Regions from separate parts of the Exiguobacterium sp. PvP048 genome, predicted to be linked through region 2. Evidence: predicted binding sites of a transcription regulator. Region 2 holds the regulator's gene; the other holds the start of a gene.
The links. Region 2 encodes Rex, which represses fermentation and respiration genes when NADH is low (regulators of the CRP and FNR family bind a similar motif). Its sites were predicted from a motif close to TTGTGAAATATTTCACAA; they were not measured.

Region 1 (7,774 bases), on a different contig from region 2:
GCCATCGCCGGCAATCTGGCTCTTGGTCATTCACTGGAAGACAGCATCCGTTATGCGAAACGTTATGTGACCGAAGCGATTCGTCACGGTTTTGCTCTTGGACACGGAATTGGACCGACACATCATTTTCATGAACTTTGGAGGGATACACATGTTACGACGCATCCATGATAAAAAACCGTTGATTCATCATTTAACGAATACTGTCACGATCAATGATTGTGCCAATATGACACTTGCGCTTGGGGGATCTCCTGTCATGGCAGAGGACCTGCTCGAAGTCGAAGAGATGGTTGGTCTTGCAGACGCCGTCGTGATTAATACAGGAACCATCAATCCGGACATGCGCAAAGCACAGCTTTTAGCAGGAAAAACAGCTAACCGACTGGGGAAACCGGTCATTTTGGATCCGGTGGGCGCGGGAGCCACGACATTAAGAACGGATTTTATGAAACAACTGATGGAGGAGATCACCTTTACGGTCATCAAAGGAAACGCTTCGGAAATCAAGACGTTGCTCGGACAGGCCGCTCGAACGAAAGGGGTCGATGTAGCGGAAGGGGAATCACTCGATCTTCAAAGTGTTCACGCCTTCGCTTCCCAGACGAAACAAGTCATCGTCGTCACCGGACCGGTTGATTTTGTGACGGATGGAGTCCGTCAACATCATCTGGATGTCGGGACAAAACGACTCGGTCAAGTGACAGGAACAGGATGTATGACCGCTTCCTTAATTGCGACGTTTCTGGGAGCAGGATACGGTCGTTTCGACGCAGCTGTATTTGGGACGTACGCCATGGGAAAAGCAGGGGAAACGGCCGGAAATCGTCCTGGTATCGGCAGTTTTCGGACCGGATTGTTTGATGCGGTCAGTCTGATGACAGAGGAAAGTTTGCCGGAGGTGCAGATGAATGGACAGTGAATACTTGATTTATGCAGTGACGGATAGACGTCTGCATCCGCATCTTCCCTTGGAGGATGCTGTCGAAGCAACGATTAAGGGCGGTGCAACGATTGTTCAATTACGGGAAAAAGAGATGTCGGGTAAGAATTTTCTCGAATCAGCCGTTGTACTGAAGGATCTGACTGCCAGTTATAATATTCCGTTGATTATCAATGACCGGATCGATATCGCTTTATTAGTCGAAGCGGGCCTGCATATCGGTCAAGATGATATTCCTTTAACGGAAGCACGTCGATTGTTACCGACGGCGACGATCGGTGTTTCCGTTTCAACGGTCGAACAGGCTGTGGCAGCAGAGCAGGACGGTGCAGATTATTTAGGAGTCGGGTCACTTTTTCCGACGGCGACGAAACAAGATGCGACATTCATGTCACGTGTGACATTAGAGCAAATCAGGAAAGCCGTTCGCATCCCGTTAGTAGGCATCGGTGGAATTAGCGAAACAAATGTATCGTTACTTGATTCTCTCGTAGATGGATATGCCGTGGTGTCCGCTTTGTTTGCCAATCCGGAAATTGAACGAACGACGAAAAAGTTTAAACAGACCGTCGAACAAGTGCGTCAGAGCGTTTCAGACAGGGTATAATCCTTCTAGAGGTGATGGTCGTGAAATGGCAGTCTGTTCGATTTCGAGGACGATGGATTCGATATAAAATCGAACCGCAAATCATTCGAGTCGAAAATCGCGGGAAATATCATTTAGGGGCAGCTCTATTTCCTTTCCCGAATCGTTATTCCTATCAACTGGCGGTCTTATTAAAGAATAAATACCAGCAACAGTATAAACGTTCCTTACTCATTCAAACGAGTTCCATCGCAACGGAAATCTGGGGACACACACATCTGGACATTTTTTACCGGATGCTGCTGCCGCTTCCGTTACCCCGTTTTTTACGGAAACGTTACCAGGAGCGTTTGAAAAGTACAGGTGTGATTGATATCGGTGTACGTGCCGTCGATTCCAATCGTATCGTATGGGATATCGGAAATTTTTTGGGCGGTTGGTTCTTTTATGCCGTCTCAAGACGAAACCGTGACAAATGAACAGGTCTGCTTTCCGCTTTGGATGAACGGGAAGCAGACCTGTTTTGTTTTTCGATATTCAGTTACCGGATTTAAAGGAGTCAGTCGTTGGAGTCTTGGAGTGATTTCCTTGCAATTCATTTGAAACGATGGTGGAATTAAAGGGAAAGAGGTGATGACTGTGGATGCACCACGTTGTGAAACGATTGCGATTGATCAGGTACGTGCGCAAGAGATTGAGCAAGTCGTCGATACGATTCCGACGACAGATATCGGAAAGTTATTCAAAGTCCTGTCAGATGCCACGCGTCTGCGGATTGCTTACGCCTTAACGGTAGAAGAGGAACTTTGCGTCTGTGATGTCTCGGCTTCGGTAGATTGCTCGATTGCAACAGCTTCTCACCATCTCCGCACCTTGCTGAAACAAGGTTTGGTGAAATATAGAAAAGAAGGTAAGGTCGTCTACTACTCGTTGGACGATCACCATGTCTCATCGCTCGTCCATCTGGCCATGGAGCATGTAAACGAGGGGAAAGCGTCCTCATAAGTCTGCTCCATCACAAAAACAAACACGCATCGTTCTTACGGACGGTACGTGTTTGTTTTGTTTTCGAGAATTGGTTTGGACCGGTGAAATAAAATAATGGTCGTTGCGATTAACAAAAAAGCTAAAATGGATAAGCTGAAGCACATCCGTTTATATTCTGCCGTCATTTCAGTAGTCAATTCCAGTTTTTGCTCCAGATCACGATATAATTTGTCTTTGATCTGCGACAGATCTTCAAGAATTGTTTGAGTCGTTTGAGTCGTTTGAGTCGTTTGTTTCGCCAACTTTTTCGCACGTTGCGGATGATCTGTTTCGTAGACGGTAAACACCTCTTGAATCTCTTCTTCCCACGTATTGTTGCGTGACAATAAATCTTTTACTGCCCCGGGGGTCTGATTGGAGGAATTCAGTAATCGCCGTAAATCATGAACTTTAGAGGTGGAAAAATAGTATTGTTCGATGTAACGATCATCTTCGTATAATAGCAGTCCCCGAACAGCATTCGCCCGGTCGCGATTATGCTCTATCAGTTGGTCCACTTGTTTAATCATTGGAATGTCCTGTGTATGCATCTCTGCCGTCAGCTTCGAAATCGTACGATACCCGCTGAGAGCGTAGAGGAGGGGGATCGAGGCAAACAGGCTGACGACTAGAATAAGGATGATGCGGTGACGCCATAATTGATTCATACAATCCGTCCTTTTTTTTACAAAACGTAATGTCATTAGCTTAACCACTATTTCCCAAAAAGTGAAGGATTCTTCAGAAAAATGTGGAACATTTTCTTTGGATTTGCGTATTATACACAAAAAAACCGCTACAACGAGTGTAGCGGCGACAGAATTAAGGCTATTAAAAAGAATAGGAATGCTCTTTATAGTTACCGAAGACCGTGTGAATTTCAGAAAATGTAACAAAGGCATTTGATTCGACGGAGGAAACAATTTCCTGAAGCTTAAGAATTTCATTGTTCTGAACAACGACATAGACCATCTTTTTCGTTCGTTTCGAATATCCGCCGCGGGCATCGAGAATCGTTACACCGCGCCCAAGTTCTTTTGTAATGACATCATTGATTTCATCGGCTTTTTCACAAATGATGATACATTGTTTAGAAGCAGAGTAAAAACTGTATACTGTCTGAAGTGCTTTTGCTCGAACGAAACTCATGATTAAAGCATACATGACATGTTTTAAATCAAACACGAACCAGACAAGTACATAGATGACTAAATCCTGCATTAAAAAAATACGCGGAAGCGGCCAATTGTGGAAGCGGGTATAAAAGAACTTTCCAAGAATATCAAGACCGCCAGTCGAGGCGCCGCCAAAGAAGATTAAAGCCATTGCCAAACCGGAGACAAGTCCGGCAAAAATGGAAGCGACCAGTGGATCATTTAAAGATTCCGGAACGATTTGAGTCGGAATCCAGTCAATCAGGAATGATGAAGCCAAGACGATGAGACCGGATAAAAACATAAAACGTTTTCTCAAAAAACGAAATCCTAGTAAAAAAAGTGGAATATTCAAGACCAGTTGTGTCAAGCCGATTGGCGTGTGGAATAATTCCTGAACAATAAGTGTGATTCCCATGATTCCGCCGGATCCGATATCATTCGGCGATAAGAGAAGACTGATGTACAACGAGTACAGCAACGTCCCGATCAAGAGGAAACCGATTTTCTCTGTACGTTTTTTCTTTGCGGGCTGTTTAGTTTTCATGTTGATTGATGAGTAATCTCATGCTCCTCCTCCATAAAGTATCTGCCTGCAAGAGTACGCTGATATGAGGATTAATTCAACCCCTGTTTTGAAAAAAGAACAATCAAACCATTTGTTTTTCAGAAAGGAGACCATTTTTTTGAAAAAAATCATACTGGTCATTCTCTGCATTGGACTCGGATTATCGGCAGGATCATGGTTTGTTCTGAATTTACAGCAGCCACCGGAAGAAGAGCGTTTTAAGGATGGTCAGGTGATTGCGCGTCATGTCGGGATATCGGTTTCCAATACGGCTGCGATTGAAGAGCTAGTTAAGCAGTTGCCATTTTCCGAAGCGTTGACTGCTGTATCGATAGAGGGGACGTCCGTGAAGATGACATACGAACCGGCCGGAAAAGAACAGGCGGACTGGACAGGCAGTAATGAAAAGACAATCCGGTCTGCTGGCACTTCTTTTCTCGAGAGCCGATTATCCAAGCTGATCATGCATCATACATTAGCACTTTTTTTAAGTGTCTCTGATTTATCTGAACTTCAAATCCGTTACACCGACACAGTTTCTGACGTCACGTTTGAGACGGACCGACAACGGATTGAAGACTATACACCGCGGGATATTGAACGGGCTACTTCTTCCGCAACCAGATTTAACCGCGTCGTTGTCGAAGACTATGTACTGGTCGAATCCAGACGGTCGGTATTCTTTAAAAAATTTGAGGATGCGTTGCAAATCCTTCCTTCAAACTAGTTGTATTCACCAAGAAAAGGCACTTTTCACAAACTTGACACAATGGTATCGTTTACATCCTGCTCTTTTAATAAAACGTTAAATAGTGTCTATTCATGACTTGAACATCTTATAAGATGGAAGTATGATAATAAATGAACAGACATTGTGAAGTTTTGAACAAAAGAAAGCGGGGTTTCTACAATGAATGAAGTAGAAGCATTAGAAGGGTTAAGAAAAAAAGCTGTCAAATCGACACAAATGCTACGGATGCGTCCGCTGGAATATTTGGTTCGAGCGATGTTAGCTGGAGTATTCATTGGTTTTGCCATCATATTTACACTCAAAGCAATCAACGGTTTATATTTAAATGAATCACCGGTTACGACGCTTGTCGGTGGATTGACATTCGGTGTCGCACTCGTCTTGATCGTCTACGGCGGAGCAGAATTGTTTACCGGAAACACCATGTACTTCACGACGTCGACCATGCGTGGTTTTACTTCGAAAATGGATACATTGAAAGTATGGACACTATGTTTTATCGGAAACGGTCTTGGTGGACTTGCCTTCGCCTTACTCTTTTCACAGACAGGAATTATCCAGGAGCTCGGAATGGAGAACTGGTTGTTTGCTGTTTCCGAAACGAAAATTCATCATACGACATGGGAGATCTTCACACGAGCCATCTTCTGTAACTGGATGGTCTGTCTAGCGATTTTCATTCCGAAAAATATGAAAAACGAACTGGCACAAATCATGATGATGATGATTTTAGTTGCTGTGTTCTTTGCCTCCGGTTTTGATCACGTCATTGCCAACATGGCCTTGTTCTCACTGGCTTTAGTCGTTCCGCATCCGGAAGCGATTTCCTTTGCCGGTGCGATCCATAACCTGGTTCCGGCATTGCTTGGAAACATCATCGGCGGAGCATTGTTCATGGGGATGGTTTACACATGGCTTAATAAATCAAAGCTGGAAGTAGAACAGTCAAACGAACAGGCAGAGACAATCAACATCGCTTCCAAACAAAAAGCTTAAAAATCGTTAAGGACGTCGTTATAAAAACAAAAAAGAAGGATTCGATGAAATGATATGCTCCCCAAAAAGTAGACAGTTGAAATAACAAAAACTGTCTACTTTGAAGGGAGCTTTTTCTATGGCTACATCTAGATTTTCGATGGATCAAAAACTACACATCATTCAGATGTGTGAGGACGGAATCGACTCAATCAAGTCGATCGCCTCGCTCTTCGAGCTTTCAGTCACAACCTTGAATAGATGGAGAGCAAAATATCGTACGGGCGGTCCCTCCGCACTTCGGAGTCGATCAAAGTGGACCCGCTATCCCGAAGACCTAAAGATGAAAGCTGTGCGCGCAGTACTCGACCAAGAAGAATCGCTCACTAGCGCTTCGGTACGGTTTGATATTTCGAATATAAGCGTACTTGCGAAGTGGATCGAGAAGTATACTAGTCATAGTACTCAAGGGAAACCATTGAAGGAGCGATCCATTATGACTAGAGGTAGAACCACTACATTCGAAGAGCGTGTCCAGGCAGTTATGGACTGTATACAAAACGGAAAAGACTATCAACGCATCATGGAGACCCATCGGGTCTCGTACCAATAAATCTATAGTTGGGTAAGAAAGTTCGAGAAGGATGGAATCGACTCACTGATAGACCGTCGCGGTCGTCAGAAGCCAGTAGAAGAATTGACGGATACAGAACGTTTCGCGCTGGAGCTGAAACGACTCGAGCGAGAAAATGAGCGTCTACGTATGGAGAACGATTTCTTAAAAAAGTTAGAGGAGATCGAGAGGAGGTCACGTTAAATCAAATTCGACTTCAAGATAAATATGAAGCCATCCAATCATCGGTAGAGCAATTTGGTTATCCAATCATTGCCCTATGCCACCTCGCTTGTGTCTCGCGCGCTGCCTACTACAAGTGGTTACGTCGGATAGATATGCCGAAAGCACGTGAGACGGAGAACATGAAAATCATCGAAGAGATGAACGAGATTCACCTTGCGGTGAACGGAATCTATGGCTATCGACGAATGACATTAAACTTAAAACGCCGTTTCGGAAGAAACGTTAACGCGAAGCGTGTCCGTCGTCTGATGCATGTCGCTCGTATTCATTGCGTCATACGCCGGAAACGTCCTTTGTACATTCGTAATCGTCCTCAACAGACCGCAGAGAACATTCTGAACCGTGATTTCAACGCGGCAGGACCGAATCAAAAATGGTTAACGGATGTCACGGAATTGAAGTATGGCGCCTCTCAGAAGGCGTATTTGAGCGCTATTCTAGACCTACATGATGGATCTATCCGTGCCTTCGTTCTTGGGCACTCAAACAATAATCAGCTTGTGTTCGATACACTCGAACTCGCCTTGAAAGGCGCACCCGGAAGCCGTCCCTTACTTCATAGTGATCGAGGATTTCAATATACTTCGCATACGTTTCGTCACATGACACGCGTGGCGGGTATCACACAAAGTATGTCTCGGGTTGGTAAATGTATTGATAACGGTCCGATGGAGTCCTTTTGGGGAGCGTTGAAGTGCGAAAGTTATTATCTACATAAGTTTACGGAGTTCGACGAACTCCAACTTGCAATCCAGAAGTATATTCATTTCTACAATGAAGAACGGTATCAACAACGATTAAACGGCTTGGCTCCATTAGAATACAGAGCTCAAGCCGTTTAAAAGATTTTTATTATTTATCCTGTCTACTTGACGGGGAGCAGTTCAAAAAATCGGATCCTTCTTTTTTGAT
Region 2 (7,774 bases):
AAAATCGGTGAAATATTTACGATTGCCCGTCCGACAAAATAAACGGCAGCGAATATCACGCAAAAAAAGACGAGGAAAGCAGATGCGCTATCTGCTTCTCTCGTCTTTTTTGTGACTTACTCCACTTTATGGCGTTTGCTGTACTGAAAACCGTCGAGCAAATAAAACAGGACGGCAAGTGCCCAGATTCCGACACAGCTGATCAAAAAGGCGACCAGTGGTGAGACAGCACCGTAATACATGATGATCATTGGATCATTCAGTTCGACGAACGACTGAATCGTCAACAACGTACAAATCAGACCGGACAATAAACTGATGAACAGTCCGCTCCACGTTTGGATGACAAGTCCGATCATGCAGGAAATCAGGATGAACAACGGGTACACGGCATTAAACGCATCCGGACGAATGAAAGCCGAGACATAGTCCGCATACATCGGAACGAAATAAAGGACACCGGACAATAATCCTTGGATCAGATTGATCAGATAACTTTTCGATCGCATCAGTGGAACGACTCCCACTGTTCCATCAGCTCAAGCAAATCGACGTCGATCTGATCACGTTCTGCCGACAGGGCGGTCGCTTTCGGAATATCATTAAAGACTTCCGGTTCACACAACAGCTGTTCGATTTCAACCGACCGGTTCTCCAACCGTTCGATCTCTTGCTCGAGCTGTTCAAGTTGCTGTTTCTTCTTACGTGCTTCTTTTTGGGCTTCCTTGTCAATCGTCTTCGTCGACGCGACTTTGATTGCTTTCGCTTCTTCCGCTTCAAGACGGGCGATTTCTTCTTTCTCGGCTTTTTTCTCCATGTAATACGAGTAGTCACCGAGGTAATCGGTCACACCGTCTGAACTCATTTCAATGACACGCGTCGCGACGCGGTCAATGAAGTAGCGGTCGTGGGAAACGAACAGCAGAGTCCCTTCGTAGTCGACGAGGGCATTCTCGAGGACCATCTTCGAATCAAGATCCAAGTGGTTCGTCGGCTCATCGAGGACCAGCAGATTCGTTTTGCGTAACTTCAGTTTTGCGAGCGCCAGGCGTCCGCGTTCTCCGCCGGATAATTCATGGACGAGCTTAAAGACGTCGTCTCCGCTGAAGAGGAACTGACCAAGCACAGACCGGACTTCCTGTTCGCGCATCAACGGCCATTCATTCCAAATTTCATCGATGACCCGGTTGCGGTCATTCAGTTCCGCCTGCTCCTGATCGTAGTAACCGATTGAGACACCGGTTCCGAACCGGTAGTCTCCGAATAACGGTTTCAGACGGCCGACGAGCACTTTCAGTAGTGTCGACTTGCCGATTCCGTTTGGTCCGACGAGCGCCAGTGATTCCGCGCGTTGCAGACGGAACGTGATGTTTTTCGAGACGGCTTCTTCATAGCCGACTGCGAGTTGGTTGACCTGCAGCACATCATTGCCGCTCTGCTTTTCAATCGGGAATGACAGAACCGTACTACGTTCGTCACCGTCCGGCCGGTCGATCCGGTCGACCTTTTCAAGACGTTTGCGGACGCTTTGCGCCCGTTTTGTTGTCGTTGCCCGGGCGATGTTGCGCTGGATGAAATCCTGCATCTTCGCGATATCTTCCTGTTGCTGTTCGAACTGTTTCATTTCCTGTTCGTAGAGCGCCGCTTTTTGTTCGAGATACTTCGTATAATTACCGGTAAACTTCCGGGAGACGTTCCGGGACAATTCATAGACGACGTTGACGACTTGATCGAGGAAATACCGGTCATGGGAAACGATCAGGACAGCGCCGCGGTAACCGGACAAGTAACTTTCAAGCCAGGACAGTGTATCGATGTCCAAGTGGTTGGTCGGCTCATCGAGAATCAGCAGTTCCGGTGCCTGCAGCAACATCTTCGCGAGGGCGAGCCGGGTCCGCTGTCCACCGGAAAGCGTCTGAATCCGTCGGGAATAATCGTCCGGATAAAAGCGCATCCCGTGTAAGACGGAGCGGATATTGGCTTCGAACTGATAGCCGCCGGCTTCCGAGAAGTCGTGTTGTGCCTGGTCGTACGTTTTAAGGAGACGGTCATAAGCGGCCGGATCATTTAAAATGTGTTCCATGCCCATTTCAATTTCCATCCGGCGAAGTGCCCGTTCCTGATCCTGCAGATGCTCAAAGACGGTCAGCATCTCGTTCCAAATTGATTCGTTCGACTCGAGTCCGCTGTCCTGCGCGAGATAACCGATCCGGACTTCCTTGCTCTTCATGATTTCCCCGGAATCATGTGACAGCTCCCCGGCGATGATTTTTAAAAGTGTCGATTTTCCGGCACCATTTCGTCCGACGAGGGCAATCCGGTCCCGTTCCTGTACTTCGAGTTTAATATTGTCTAAAATCGGCTCGACGCCGAATGATTTTGAGAGTTGGTTTACTTGTAAGAGAATCATATCCATCCATCCTTCCACCCTTTAGTCTATCACGAAAAATCCTGCCGAATATAATATTTGTTACTCTATGTGAAGTGGTTTACAATCAAGGGGAGTAGAATTCTTTGCATTGATTTGGGTGCCACGTCAGAACGTGGCCGAAGGGGGAACTGCAGTATGAATGGGCCAGACACAAAAATACCACAAGCAACGGCGAAACGGCTGCCGTTATATTATCGTTTTATCCAGAGTCTTTATAACTCCGGCAAGTTGCGTGTCTCGTCAGCAGAGCTCAGCGAAGCGGTCAAAGTCGACTCCGCGACGATCCGTCGTGACTTTTCCTACTTTGGGGCGTTAGGGAAAAAAGGGTACGGTTATAATGTTCAACATTTGTTAACATTTTTCCGAAAGACACTCAACCAAGACGAGGTCACGAATGTCGCCTTAATCGGGGTCGGACATCTCGGAACAGCGTTTGCAAATTATAACTTTTTAAAGAATAATAGTACTCGTATCGTCATCGCGTTTGACGCCGATGAGGACAAGGTCGGAACAACGACGCAGGACGTTCCAATTTATCACGTCTCGGATATGAAAGAACAAATCCAAGCGAACCATGTCGATGTCGCCATCTTGACGGTACCGTCTCAGTTCGCCCAGTCAGTGGCAGATGAGTTAGTTGAGTATGGTGTGACCGGCATTTTGAACTTTACACCGGCCCGGTTGAATGTACCGGCCCACGTTCGGGTGCATCACATCGATCTGTCAATCGAGCTGCAGTCGCTCGTCTATTTCATGAAGCATTATTCGCAATCAGCTGAAGGAGTGAAATCATAATGGAAAACCTTATTCCGTTAACGGTCGGATTCATTGGACCAGGAAGCATCGCCTTGATCGGTGTCGTCGCCCTCATCATCTTCGGACCGAAGAAATTACCGGAACTCGGCCGCGCTGCCGGACAGACGTTAAAAGAGTTCAAGAGTGCGACACACGGCATCATGGATGATGATAAAGACAAAAAGGACGAAACGAAAGAGAAGTGAGTGAATCATGGCGATCGATCAAGAACAGAGTGTGACATCGCACTTAGATGAACTGCGTAAGCGGATCGTCTGGTCGCTCATCATTGTAGTGGTCATGTTTATCGCAGCCTTTCCGCTCGTCCGGCCGCTCGTCCGTTTCTTACAGGCCGACTTAAAGGAACTCGGAATTGGGCTGAATGCGTTTAACGTTGTTGATCCACTGATGTTATATCTGAATCTTGCGTTCATCATCGCAATCGTCTTGGCATCCCCGTTTTGGATGTATCAGCTTTGGGCATTCATCCGTCCCGGTCTGCACGACCAAGAACAAAAAGCGACGTTGACGTATATTCCCGTGACGTTTTTCTTATTCCTTGCGGGTGTTTCATTTTCTTATTTTTGGCTGTTGCCGTTTTTACTCGAAGTATCGACAGAACTCGGACAAGAGCTCGGAATCGAACAGGTCATCGGAGTCGAGAATTATTTCAGCTTTCTGATCCGGTTGACGATTCCGTTTGGTCTGTTGTTCCAGTTGCCGGTCGTGACGATGTTTTTGACACGGCTCGGACTCGTGACGCCGTTCTTCATGCGGAAGAATCGGAAGTATGCGTATTTTGCGTTGTTCGTGATTGCGGCGTTGATCTCACCGCCCGACATTACGTCGCATTTGATGATTTCTGTTCCGTTGTTCGTTTTATATGAAATCAGTATCCTGATTTCAGCACGGACCTATAAAAAAGTCCTGATTCTCGAGCAGGAAGCTGAACTCGAACGACAGGCGGATATGATGCGTGAGCTGAACAAATAACGGAAGATTCTCCTTTGCCGGTAAGGTGAGGGAGATTTTTTTGTAAGCGGTCTAATTTTATATTGAAAAAATGAACAGCAATGGGTATACTCATTATAGAAACACACGGGGGCTTAGCTCAGCTGGGAGAGCGTTTGGCTGGCAGCCAAAAGGTCGTCGGTTCGAGCCCGATAGTCTCCATATTGCTTTACCTGCCGAAACCTTGGGAAACCAAGGTTTTTTTTGTGTCTTCAGAAAAACGGTCTCTTTTGATAAAAAGGTAAATGAAGGATGTTAACTGATTGATATACCATAAACCAACAATTATTTTTAAAATACTCCAAATTTAAATTGTATATTAAGCAAAAGTTGATTAAACTAAAAATACAGAATTTTCGTTTAATATGTTTTGTGCCACATTACATTTTTGGAAAAGAGGAAAAAGAATGAAGAAAAAGAAGATTGCTCTTATGGCGGCAGCCCTCATGACATCTTCCAGCCTAGTTCATGCTGAGGGACACGTGTCATCACAAAAAGTGGATGTACAAAAGCCACAAGCACTCTCACTGAAAAAAGCGGGTCAGGAAAAGTCATACAGCCAAAACGAAAAAGTACGGATTGTCGTCGAACTCGATCAAAAAGCCGCGATTGAACATGCGCAGGCACAAAATAAACGTTACAGCACGTTGAGCAATACGGAAAAAATCATTCTCAAGAATCAAATCGTCAATAAACAAAAAGAAGTCAAAGCAGCAATTGCCCAAAAAGACATTGCTGTTTCCTATAAAGAAAGCTTCACGACCGTCCTGAACGGGTTCAGCGGTGAAGTTAAATACGGTGAAATCAAAGAGTTGAAAAAGTTAAGCGGCATCAAGGCCGTACATATCGCACATGAGTATGCGCGTCCGGAAGTCGAAAAAGGCGCGACACCAAACATGTTGCACAGTAAAGACATGGTCAATGCAAAAGAAACATGGCAGGACTATGGCTATAAAGGGGAAGGCACCATCGTTGCCGTCATCGATACGGGAATCGATCCGACGCACAAGGACATGGTCCTCAGTCCGGAGACAAAAGTTGATTTGACGTCGTCAAAAGTCGAAGGCTTCAAAGCTTCAAAGGGATTAAAAGGAAACTACTTTACGGAAAAAGTCCCGTACGGTTATAACTATGCCGATCATGACAGTGAAATCCGTGACCTCGGACCAGGTGCTTCGATGCACGGAATGCACGTTGCCGGTACGGTTGGTGCCAACGGCGATGAAACGAACGGCGGGATCAAAGGGGTGGCACCGGAGACACAACTGCTTGCGATGAAAGTATTCGGCAATGATCCGGGGATGCCGTCGACATTCAGTGATATCTACATCAAAGCGATCGATGATGCGATTGCGCTCGGCGCAGATGTCATCAACATGAGTCTTGGTTCAACGGCCTCGTTCGTCCAAAAAGATGATCCGGAACAAAAAGCGATCGTTAATGCGATGAACAACGGGATTTTATGTGCGATTTCGGCCGGAAACTCGGCATTTGCCGGAAGCGGTGCCGGAAATCCATATGCATCGAATCCGGATGTCGGTGTCGTCGGTTCGCCGGGACTAATCAGCGAATCGCTGCAAGTCGCGTCTGTTGAAAACACACAGCTGACACTCGAAGGTATGGCATTAACGGTTGACGGACAGGATGCCGGTTACTTGGCCTACCAAAAACAAGATTCACCGAATCCGATTGCTGTTTTTGATAAAGAGAAGATGGATGTCGTGTATGTTGGTGACGGCAGTGAATCCAACTATGCGGACAAAGACGTCAAAGATAAAGTCGTCTTCGTCGTCCGAAACGGTAACTTTAACTACGCGATGATTCAAGCGGAAGCTGAAAAACAAGGAGCAGCCGGCGTCATCGTTCGCGGTCGTGTCGAACACGGCGATTACGTCAGCATGGCGCTCAATAAACCGACGATTCCACTCGTCTCGTTAAGCATTGCCGACGGAAACGAGCTCGAAGCGAAAGCAAAAGCAGGTAAAGCGTTGACAGTTACGTTTGACGGGAAAGCGGTCTCGACACCAAACCCGGTCGCCGGAGAAATGTCTGATTTCACATCATGGGGTGTGACACCGAACCTTGATTTTAAACCGGAAATCACGGCACCGGGCGGAAAAATCTACTCCACTCTCAACGCCAACGAATATGGCGTCATGAGCGGGACTTCGATGGCAGCACCACACGTTGCCGGCGGAACAGCACTCGTCATGCAACGGATCGATAAGGACTTTAAAGTCAGCGGGGCGACACGTGTTAAACTCGCGAAGACCATTTTGATGAACACGTCTCGTCCGCAACTCGATAAAGGAAAATACAATGCGGAAGCAAAAACCGGTAACTATTACTCTCCGCGTCGTGAAGGAGCGGGTCTGATGGACTTGCGTGCGGCGATGAAAACACCGGTCGTCGTAACGGAAACAAAATCGGGCGAAGGAAAAGCCGCCTTGAAACAAGTCGGCGACAAGTTCAGCTTTACGCTCGACTTGAAGAACTACAGCAATGAAAAACTGACGTACAAACTGGCTGGAACGGTCCAATCGGATCTCGCCGTCCAAGGTCAAAATTTCCTGGAAGCGAACGGTATCTTTAAAAAAGGAACAGTTGATGCGGTCGATGCCAATAAAGGCACGTTCCCGATTTCCTTCACGGTCGGCTCGAAGAAAGCAAGTTCAGTCGCGATTAACGCGAAGAGCACGACAAAAGTCAACGTTACGGTTGATTTAAAAGATACAGTCGATTGGGCAAACGGTGTACCGCTTGAAACCATCTTCGAAAACGGCTACTTTGTCGAAGGATTCGTCCGTCTGATCGATACAAAGAGCAAAAATCCTGAGTTGACAGTTCCGTATGTCGGCTTCAAAGGAGCATGGGACAAAGCACCAATCGTCGATGCACCGGTGTATGATGAAAACACGTTCTACGGCGTCACAGGTCTTGCGACAGAAGTGAAGGATAACTTCAACTTCCTCGGAACGAATGCTGCAGGCGACGTCGTTAAAGAAAAAGTCTCGTTCTCACCGAACGGGGACGGCAGTGCCGATGAGGCCTTCCCGGTCCTGTCGTTCTTACGGAACGCGAAAAAGGTCGAGTACTCGATTCTTGACCGCAACAAAACAACACTCCGTAAACTGGAAACGCAGTCAGACGTCATCAAAAACTATTATGACGGCGGATCGGAAGACGGTTACACACCGGTGACGAATGCGGCGTGGGATGGAACGGTCAACGGTGCAAAAGCCAAAGATGGTCTGTACTACTATCAGGTCAAATCAGTCGTCGATTATCCGAATGCGAAATGGCAGACGGCGTTATTCCCGATCTACATTGATACAAAAGTTCCGGCAGCAACCGTTAAATGGGATGCTGACAAAAAAGCAGTTTCTTGGACAGCCGGTGACCAAGGAACAGGTGTCGCTTCATTCGATATCCTGGTCGACGGAAAAAGTGTCTTGAAACAGCCGCTTGCGCCATCTGCTAAAAACTACACGCTGACGGATCTGCCAAGCCGTGCAAAAGTCACGTTCGTCGTAACGG

Region 1: a site for Rex is predicted at 5,150-5,167, ahead of ABIC15_RS09825 (formate/nitrite transporter family protein). Genes of this name have one in related genera too.

Annotation. Positions count from the first base shown of each region.
Region 1 is NZ_JBEPSU010000004.1:84,088-91,861, reverse strand. It holds gene thiD (bifunctional hydroxymethylpyrimidine kinase/phosphomethylpyrimidine kinase) at 1-171, shown strand, start outside; gene thiM (hydroxyethylthiazole kinase) at 152-922, shown strand; gene thiE (thiamine phosphate synthase) at 912-1,550, shown strand; gene ABIC15_RS09850 (hypothetical protein) at 1,565-2,008, shown strand; gene ABIC15_RS09845 (ArsR/SmtB family transcription factor) at 2,169-2,534, shown strand; gene ABIC15_RS09840 (CHASE3 domain-containing protein) at 2,570-3,223, opposite strand; gene ABIC15_RS09835 (YitT family protein) at 3,387-4,256, opposite strand; gene ABIC15_RS09830 (hypothetical protein) at 4,396-5,004, shown strand; gene ABIC15_RS09825 (formate/nitrite transporter family protein) at 5,188-6,024, shown strand; partial or broken gene ABIC15_RS09820 (IS3 family transposase) at 6,143-7,704, shown strand.
Region 2 is NZ_JBEPSU010000009.1:59,899-67,672, reverse strand. It holds gene ABIC15_RS13660 (flavin reductase family protein) at 1-42, shown strand, start outside; gene ABIC15_RS13655 (hypothetical protein) at 117-509, opposite strand; gene ABIC15_RS13650 (ABC-F family ATP-binding cassette domain-containing protein) at 509-2,410, opposite strand; gene ABIC15_RS13645 (redox-sensing transcriptional repressor Rex) at 2,567-3,226, shown strand; gene ABIC15_RS13640 (twin-arginine translocase TatA/TatE family subunit) at 3,226-3,432, shown strand; gene tatC (twin-arginine translocase subunit TatC) at 3,440-4,219, shown strand; tRNA gene ABIC15_RS13630 (tRNA-Ala) at 4,327-4,399, shown strand; gene ABIC15_RS13625 (S8 family serine peptidase) at 4,645-7,774, shown strand, end outside.